Regions from separate parts of the Xenorhabdus sp. XBWT genome, predicted to be linked through region 2. Evidence: predicted binding sites of a transcription regulator. Region 2 holds the regulator's gene; the other holds the start of a gene.
What was found. Region 2 encodes PurR, which represses purine synthesis genes. Its sites were predicted from a motif close to CANGCAAACGTTTGCNTG; they were not measured.
Positions count from the first base shown of each region.

Region 1: a site for PurR is predicted at 2,761-2,778, ahead of cvpA (colicin V production protein). Genes of this name have one in related genera too.

Region 1 covers NZ_CM180990.1:2,774,853-2,779,622, forward strand. The annotation lists gene accD (acetyl-CoA carboxylase, carboxyltransferase subunit beta) at 1-702, shown strand, start outside; gene folC (bifunctional tetrahydrofolate synthase/dihydrofolate synthase) at 695-1,993, shown strand; gene dedD (cell division protein DedD) at 1,983-2,681, shown strand; gene cvpA (colicin V production protein) at 2,832-3,320, shown strand; gene purF (amidophosphoribosyltransferase) at 3,354-4,770, shown strand, end outside.
Region 2 covers NZ_CM180990.1:2,432,933-2,437,702, forward strand. The annotation lists gene AC5JQI_RS10685 (Grx4 family monothiol glutaredoxin) at 1-106, opposite strand, end outside; gene sodB (superoxide dismutase [Fe]) at 469-1,047, shown strand; gene purR (HTH-type transcriptional repressor PurR) at 1,609-2,634, shown strand; gene punR (DNA-binding transcriptional activator PunR) at 2,638-3,546, opposite strand; gene punC (purine nucleoside transporter PunC) at 3,669-4,770, shown strand, end outside.

The DNA.
Region 1 (4,770 bases), 340 kb from region 2:
GATATTTTGAAGTTCCGCGATATCAAAAAGTACAAAGATCGTCTGGTTGCAGCTCAGAAGCAGACACAGGAAAAAGATGCACTGATCGTGATGAAAGGTGCGTTGCATGAAATGCCTGTTGTAGCGGGTGCATTTGAGTTTAGCTTTATGGGTGGTTCAATGGGTTCTGTCGTTGGAGCACGTTTTGTTCGTGCGGTTGAACAGGCTCTGGAAGATAACTGCCCGTTTGTCTGTTTTGCTTCCAGTGGTGGCGCGCGTATGCAGGAAGCCCTGATGTCACTGATGCAGATGGCAAAAACCAGTGCTGCGTTGGCAAAAATGCAAGATCGGGGCCTGCCTTATATTTGTATCTTGACTAACCCAACAATGGGTGGTGTAACGGCAAGTATGGGGATGCTCGGTGATATTAATATCGCTGAACCTAAGGCATTGATTGGTTTTGCTGGTCCTCGCGTAATCGAGCAGACAGTTCGTGAAAAATTGCCGGAAGGTTTCCAGCGCAGTGAATTCCTGCTGGAAAAAGGCGCTATTGACATGATCGTACGCCGTCCTGAAATGCGTGAAAAAGTTGCCAGCCTGATTGCAATGTTGACACACCAACCACAGCCAGGCACAAAAGCGGAGCCAACAGTAGAAGTCGTTGTTGAGCCTGCTGATGTCGAAACTGATATAAACATCAACACTAATAAAGAAGATGTCTGATACTTTGCAAACTCCTCAAGCCACGTCGCCATTGATGACGTGGCTTTCCTATCTGGAAAACCTGCATACCAAAGCCATTGATATGGGGCTTGAGCGCGTGGGCAAGCTCGGTAAACAATTAGGTTTGCTGAATCCAGCGCCAAAAGTCATCACGGTATCAGGTACCAATGGCAAGGGGACAACTTGCCATACCCTTGAATCCATTTTTCTGGCCGCAGGGCTTAAAGTTGGCGTATATAGCTCTCCGCATTTAGTACGCTATACCGAAAGAGTCCGTATTCAGGGCAGGGAACCGGCAGGGCAGGATTTCTGCCGTGTATTTGCGGAAATAGAAGCCCGGCGTGGTGATATTTCACTGACCTATTTTGAATATGGCACGCTGGCGGCCTTACAGCTTTTTAAGGAAGCGGATCTCGATGTCGTGATTTTGGAGGTTGGTCTGGGTGGTCGCCTGGATGCGACCAACATTGTAGATGCAGATATTGCCGCAATCACCAGCATTGCACTGGATCATACAGATTGGCTTGGTGCTGATCGTGAGCACATAGGTCGCGAAAAAGCAGGTATTTTCCGCCGTGGACGATTTGCGGTAGTGGGAGAGCCAGATATGCCACATGCGATTGCTGAAGTCGCTGATGAATTGGGCGCGAAGCTCTTTCGTCGTGGCGTTGACTGGCAATTCTCACAGGAGGTAAATAACTGGAACTGGTTAACCAATGATCAGCAATTCAATGAGCTACCTTTACCCAATTTGCCGTTGGCAAATGCCTCGACAGCAATGGGGGTAATTCATTGCTTGTTACAAGAAGACGATAAAGTCAGCCGAGCCATTGATGAGAAAGCAATCCACGCAGGATTGAAAAACACTCAGTTACCCGGACGTTTCCAAATTATCAGAGAAAATCCACTGGTTATTCTGGATGTCGCACATAATCCCCATGCCGCGGGGTATTTAGTACAGAAACTGGCAGAGTTGCCCCGTTCGTCAAACCGTAAAATTCGTGGTGTGGTTGGTATGCTGTCAGACAAAGATATTGCCGGTACACTGGCTTGCCTTTCTCAACAAATTGACGAGTGGTACTGCGCATCACTGTATGAATCGCGGGGGGCAGAAGCTGAGGTATTAGCCGGGCACCTTGCGCACCCACGGACATTCGCAGAAGTGGGGAAAGCATGGCAGCAGGCAATGGAAGATGCATCAGAGCAAGATGTCATTGTCGTCTGTGGTTCTTTCCATACCGTTGCTCATGTTATGGAGGCTCTGGAGGAGGAAAAGGGACGTGGCAAGTAAATTTCAAAATCGCTTGGTTGGAGCAGTCGTTCTGGTAGCATTGGGCGTGATTGTATTGCCCATGATATTTGATGGTGATAAGAAATATAACGAAGACCAGTTTGCTTCTATCCCATTGGTGCCGAAACTCGGAGACGAAGAGAATATTGATTCGATTCCACCGCTGACACAGGATATGCCGTCCACACCACCGGAGGGCGCAGCGGAAGCAATGCAAATACAAGAACAGCAGCAACAGTTAGATGCAGAAATACTTTCTGACTCTTTATCTTCAGAGACAGCGCCGATGACACCGCCTCCTGTGGCTATCCCGCAAGAGCGTAAAGGGACGGTGAACGCTGAGCCACCGGTTCAGCAGAAAGTAGAAACCAAACCACAGCCTAAACCTGAACCGCGTCCTGAAAACAAACCAGAAATTAAGCCGAAGCCAGTAGAGAAGGCCCCGCTGGCAATGGCCTATGTTGTCCAGCTTGGTGCATTGAAAAATGCGGACAAAGTGAACGAAATAGTGGCAAGGCTACGTCTTTCGGGGCATCAGATATACACAATTCCTTCTTCTCCGGTTCAGGGGCAGCTGACACGGATTTATGTAGGTCCCAATGTGTCAAGGCAGAAACTTGAATCTATTTTGTCCGAATTAAAGGATTTAACGGGATTACAGGGGCAAATAAAAAATTACAAGCCATAATCGGATTGGAATGTCACGGGGAGCGAAAAGCTTCCCGTAAAGATACAATAAATTATTTTTAATAGATTGATAAATCTACTACGCAAACGTTTTCGTTTTCTGTTAGAATGCGCCCGACTTGAATGCCGGGAGCCTATTTTAGGTTAAAATATGGTCTGGATTGATTATACAATTATTGCCATCATTGGTTTTTCGGCACTGGTTAGCCTGATCCGTGGTTTTGTTCGCGAAGCGCTTTCCTTAGTAACCTGGGGATGTGCTTTCTTTGTTGCAAGCCACTTCTATACTTACTTGGCGGAATATTTCACCCGCCTTGAAGACGAGCTGGTGCGTAATGGAGTAGCGATTGCTATTTTGTTTATTGCAACGCTGATTGTCGGCGCGGTAGTAAACTATGTAATTGGTTCACTTGTACAGCGGACTGGCCTGTCAGGTACTGATCGGGTTCTTGGGATCTGTTTTGGGGCATTGCGCGGTGTATTGATTGTGTCTGCCATTTTGTTTGTTGCAGATTCTTTCACGCCACTTCCTAATAGTCAGGATTGGCAACAATCACAGCTAATCCCACAGTTCAGTCAAATTATCAGGTGGTTTTTTGACTACCTGCAAAACGCGTCGAGTTTCCTGCCGGAGAGATAACGCCTCTCCGCTTGGCTGATGAGGAAAGACTACATGTGCGGTATTGTCGGTATCGTCGGTTTTACACCGGCCAACCAGTCGATTTATGATGCATTGACGGTGCTTCAGCACCGTGGGCAAGATGCAGCAGGCATTGCGACTATTGATAGTAACAATGAATTCCGTTTACGCAAGGCCAATGGTTTGGTCAAAGATGTGTTTGAAACACGGCATATGTTGCGTTTACAGGGAACAATCGGGATCGGTCATGTCCGTTATCCAACAGCGGGCAGTTCGAGTGCATCAGAAGCGCAACCTTTTTATGTTAACTCTCCTTTTGGTATCACGCTGGCACATAACGGTAATCTGACAAACGCACATGAATTGAAAAAAATGCTGTTTGAAAATGCCCGCCGTCATGTCAATACCACCTCAGATTCTGAAATCCTGTTGAATATCTTTGCTAACGAATTAAGTCAGTTCCCACATTTTCCGATAGGGCCTGACGATATTTTCGCGGCAGTAGCGGAAATGCACAGAAAGATCCGTGGTGCATATGCTTGCGTTGCCATGATTATCGGGCATGGATTGGTCGCTTTTCGTGATCCGCATGGCATCCGGCCTCTGGTATTGGGGAAACGTACACTGAAAGATGGTCGCAATGAATATATGGTGGCATCGGAAAGTGTGGCATTAGATACATTAGGCTTCGAATTTCTGCGTGATGTAGCTTCAGGTGAAGCAATTTATATCACTGAGAATGGGCAGTTATTTACCCGCCAGTGTGCGGAAAATCCTTCCTTAACGCCTTGTATTTTCGAGTTTGTCTACTTTGCCCGTCCTGATTCCTTTATTGACAAGGTTTCGGTATATAACGCACGGTTGCGCATGGGTAAGAAACTGGGTGAAAAAATTGCCCGTGAATGGGAAGACTTGCATATTGACGTTGTTATCCCCGTGCCGGAAACATCTTGTGACGTTGCGCTGGAAATCGCTCATATTCTGGATAAACCTTACCGTCAGGGATTTGTCAAAAATCGTTACGTAGGACGCACTTTTATCATGCCCGGTCAGCAGGAGAGACGTAAATCTGTTCGTCGGAAGCTGAATGCCAATCGTGCCGAATTCCGTGGTAAAAATATCTTGTTGGTAGATGATTCCATCGTGCGCGGGACAACCTCAGAGCAGATTGTAGAACTGGCTCGTGAAGCCGGTGCCAAGAAAGTTTACTTTGCCTCGGCAGCCCCGGAAGTTCGTTTCCCTAACGTCTATGGCATTGATATGCCGAATGCCAATGAACTGATTGCTCACGGTCGGGAGGTGGATGAAATTCGCCAGCTCATTGGTGCTGATGCGTTGATATATCAAGACCTACAAGATCTTATTCAAGCGGTACGGGAAGAAAACCCGGATATCGAAAAATTCGAATGCTCTGTATTTGATGGTATCTATGTAACGAAAGACATTGACC
Region 2 (4,770 bases):
TATACAACAGAATTGGGTTTTCGCTAATTTGGCGTTTGATTTTTTCAATAATTTCCTGAGTCGTTGTATCAGAAACTGTGTTAGTGTTCATATTAGTAGTCATCATTATTGCTTCCTTAAAACTGCAAGCGCTATTCTCAGTATCAGAAAAGATTGATTCAGAATACCACTTTCTGCTCTGATTTTTCTACCGCGAACTTTTTACGTTAAATTTTTTGCCATGATATGAAATAAGTGAGCGTTCGATATTTTCCCCTCACTGGGTGTATTCAGCCCGTATAACAGCTCAATTATACACCAGATCGCCGCTAAGCAGCATCTTTTACTCTGTTCTTTAGCAGAAAAATTGTTAAGATAATTACCAAAATAGCAACATGATAATAAGCTTAAATTTGCTCTGGCCATGATTAGTATCTTTTAAGTCATGGTTTGTTGAGCCAAAAACCCGATATTAAAAAGGAGCATGCAATGTCTTTTGAATTACCAGCATTACCTTATGCCAAAAATGCCCTGGAACCGCACATTTCCGCAGAAACCCTAGAATACCATTATGGTAAACACCACAACGCTTACGTTGTAAACCTGAATAACTTGGTTAAAGATACCGAATTTTCTGGGAAATCTCTGGAAGAAATCATCAAAACATCTGAAGGTGGCATCTTCAATAATGCAGCGCAAGTCTGGAACCATACTTTCTACTGGCATAGCCTGTCACCAAATGGTGGTGGCGAACCAACTGGAAAAATAGCAGATACCATTAATCATGCCTTCGGTTCTTTTGCTGAATTTAAACAGCTGTTTACTGATGCTGCCCTGAAAAACTTTGGTTCAGGTTGGACATGGTTAGTTAAGAAAACTGACGGAAGCCTGGCTATCGTTAACACTTCTAATGCCGCCACTCCACTGACCGGCGAAGATAAACCAGTTCTGACTGTTGATGTTTGGGAACACGCGTATTACATCGATTACCGTAATGCACGCCCTCAATATTTGGAACATTTCTGGTCTTTGGTCAACTGGAAATTTGTTGAGGAAAACTTGGCTTAATAAGCTCAATTTTCATACCAAATTATAATAACAAGGGCGGGCTTTCTTCCATTCACTGAATAATGAATACCGGAAAACCGGCCCTTCAAGCAAGAGATGTTACACGTCAATTCTTTTTCTTGATCCTGATTAGATAATACAAAGGCTTCCCCAAAAAACAATCATGATTAATGCACTACCGGCAACCATTAATCCCAACTTCAGATCTGTATCCATAGAACTTCCTCAATGTACAAAGTAAAACTACCCAACACCATAAATTTTGTATAATCAGTTACCGTATTATCTGAAAAAACATACAGCAATCTTGAATCTATACTCTTTATAGCATTGATTATTACTTTCACTTTTGAGTTAGATCAGACAAAATTCAAGGTTCATCGCTAAATTATTGCCAGCCATCACTCTATATATAAATATGTTGGCAAACGCTTAACAAATATCCATATCCAATAGATTTCAAGTTGAAGCATATCGGTAAGTAGATGCTATCAACCAAAGCAGCAGCTTGAAAGATAAGGTATATAAATTTAGACCATAAGGTCAGGAGTCCTTTTTATCATGGCAACGATTAAAGATGTGGCCAAACGCGCTGGTGTTTCGACCACTACCGTATCCCATGTTATCAATAAAACCCGTTTCGTCGCCGAAGATACAAAGGCTACCGTTTGGGCTGCTATTAAAGAACTAAATTATTCTCCCAGCGCCGTTGCCCGTAGCTTGAAAGTTAACCACACAAAATCTATCGGATTGTTGGCAACGTCGAGTGAAGCTCCATATTTTGCTGAAATCATAGAATCTGTTGAAAATAGTTGCTATAGAAAAGGCTATACCCTGATTTTATGCAACTCTCATAACAATATTGATAAGCAGAAAGCTTACCTCGCCATGTTGGCACAAAAACGTGTAGATGGCCTGCTGGTAATGTGCTCCGAATACCCTGAGCAGCTTTTGGGCATGCTAGAAGATTACCGTAATATTCCCATGGTCGTCATGGATTGGGGCGAATCTCGGGGAGATTTTACCGATGCAATCATTGATAACGCTTTTCATGGTGGTTACTTGGCAGGCCGTTATCTTATTGAACGTGGTCACAGGGATATTGCGTCTATTCCCGGCTCTCTGGCAAGAAATACTGGCGGCGGACGTCACCAAGGATTTCTCAAGGCGCTCAAAGAAGCCAATGTCGCTATTCGGGATGAGTGGATTGTGCAAGGCGACTTTGAGCCTGAATCCGGCTATCAGGCCATGTGTAAGATCCTGAATCAAAAACATCGCCCAACGGCTGTTTTTTGCGGTGGGGATGTTATGGCAATGGGGGCAATCTGTGCCGCTGATGAGCTGGGGCTACGCGTTCCACAAGATATTTCTATCATCGGTTATGACAATATCCGTAATGCCCGTTATTTTACTCCCGCATTGACCACGATTCACCAACCTAAAGAACGTCTGGGACAAATGGCCTTTTCAACGTTATTGGATAGGATAGTCAACAAGCGTGAAGAGGCACAAACGATTGAAGTCCATCCACGCCTCGTTGAACGACGTTCTGTCGCGGATGGACCTTTCATCGACTATCGTCGTTGATAATTAGTTTTCTTGCAACCATTCAGCATTAAGTGTTTCACTATCGCCAAGATAATCAAACAACCAACTTAATGCTGGTGAATGGCTTTTTTGCGACCATGCTAAGCAGCATGGACTATCAGGTAATGGTTGTTCGAGTTCGAGCGCTATCAGTTTTTTCTTGCGGATCAACGGTAATGCATGATGCTTGGGCACCATTCCCATACATAGTCCATCCATCAGGCAATTTAGTCCAACATTCCAATCTGGAACCACCAACCGTCGCTGATTATCTAAAGCCCACGTATCACGTTTGGGTAAGCTACGTGAAGTATCTTCTAAACATAGGCTAGGATAAGGTCGCATTTGGTCATCATTTAATTTTCCTGATATACCTGACAACTCATGCTCAGGGCTAGCTACGCATATCCAAGGCATGAATCCCATATCCTTAAAACTATACCGTTCACCAACAGGAGACGCCCGTGTCGCGCCAATAGCGACATCCACCCGCTCATCGACTAGTGCATCCCATACACCATTAAAGACTTCAGGGTAGATGAATAGCTCAATATCAGGAAAATGTCGGTAAAAATCCAAAATTAATTGGTGAGTTCTCTCAGGTTTTACAACTTGATCAACGGCGATACTTAACTGCCCCCGCCAACCATTAGCCACTTGTTGGCACTGATGTCGGGTGTGATTCATTTTTTTGATAACAGAGCGGGCTTCCTTGACAAAAATAGCGCCTGCTTCAGTCAAATCAACGTCACGGTGACGACGCTCAAATAAAGACACAGCCAACCATTCTTCAAGTTGTTTTACTGTATAGCTTATAGCAGAAGGTACTCGATGAAGCTCAGATGCAGCCGCACTGAAACTTCCTGTTCTGGCAACAGTATCAACAACTTCCAGAGAGTATTCAGACCACATATATCTTCCTTTCAATTTTTTTCACAGAATGGTGCAAATATTACCGTTTCACAAGTAAAAATCATGCCATATAGAATAAGTCGGGTATTCTCTTATCAACTACAAATCAAATTATTAACACAATGGAAACAAATAAAAATTCAATTCTATTCATGTTCTATCTCTCCGGGCTGAGTATGCTCGGTTACTTGGCTATCGACATGTATCTGCCTGCTTTTGACACAATGAAAGCAGAACTAGGTACTTCAGCAAATTCTATCAGTGCGAGTCTCAGTATTTTTCTCGCTGGCTTTGCCTTTGCCCAGCTGTTATGGGGGCAATTATCTGACCGTTTAGGAAGAAAGCCTGTTCTTATTATCGGATTATCTCTGTTTTCCATTAGCTGTTTAGGTATGCTCTGGATAACTGATTCCACGCAATTGCTTGTACTGAGATTTATTCAAGCGGTAGGGGTCTGTTCTGCGGCGGTTTCCTGGCAGGCTCTGGTCGTTGACAGATATGATACAGAACAAGCCAAACGCGTTTTTGCCATGATCATGCCTTTAGTTGCGCTTTCTCCTGCCCTTGCACCTTTATTGGGGGCATGGTTATTGACGCATGATGGCTGGAGAATTATTTTCCTTGTATTATTGGCAGTAACGCTCTTGCTACTGGCTCCAACATTTTTATTAACCAATAAATATGGTAATACCGAAACTAATACCGAAGGTAAAACAACGATTTCTTTCTTTAAATTACTAAGCTCCCCTGTTTTTAGTGGAAATGTATTGATTTATGCTTCTTGCAGCGCTGGCTTTTTTGCCTGGTTAACTGGTTCACCAACAATTTTGAATAATATGGGCTATGACCCTACCGATATTGGCCTAAGTTATATTCCGCAAACTTTGGCGTTTATGTTTGGTGGATATGGTTGTCGTATCTTATTGGAAAAAGTAAAAAGCGAAACAGTATTTCCAATTTTGCTGATTGGTTATGCTGTCAGTATGGTTATTATTTATTTGATTTCCATCTCCAATGAGCCTTCATTTATAGCGATTCTTATTCCTTTCTGTGTCATGGCTGCAATGAATGGTGCCTCTTATCCGATTGCAGTGGCAAATACTCTCTCTGTTTACCCTAAGAACAGTGGTAAAGCTGCCGCATTACAAAATGCATTGCAATTAGGGCTTTGTTTTGTCGCAAGTATGATTGTCTCGCTATTTATGAAATATCCTCTTCTATCGA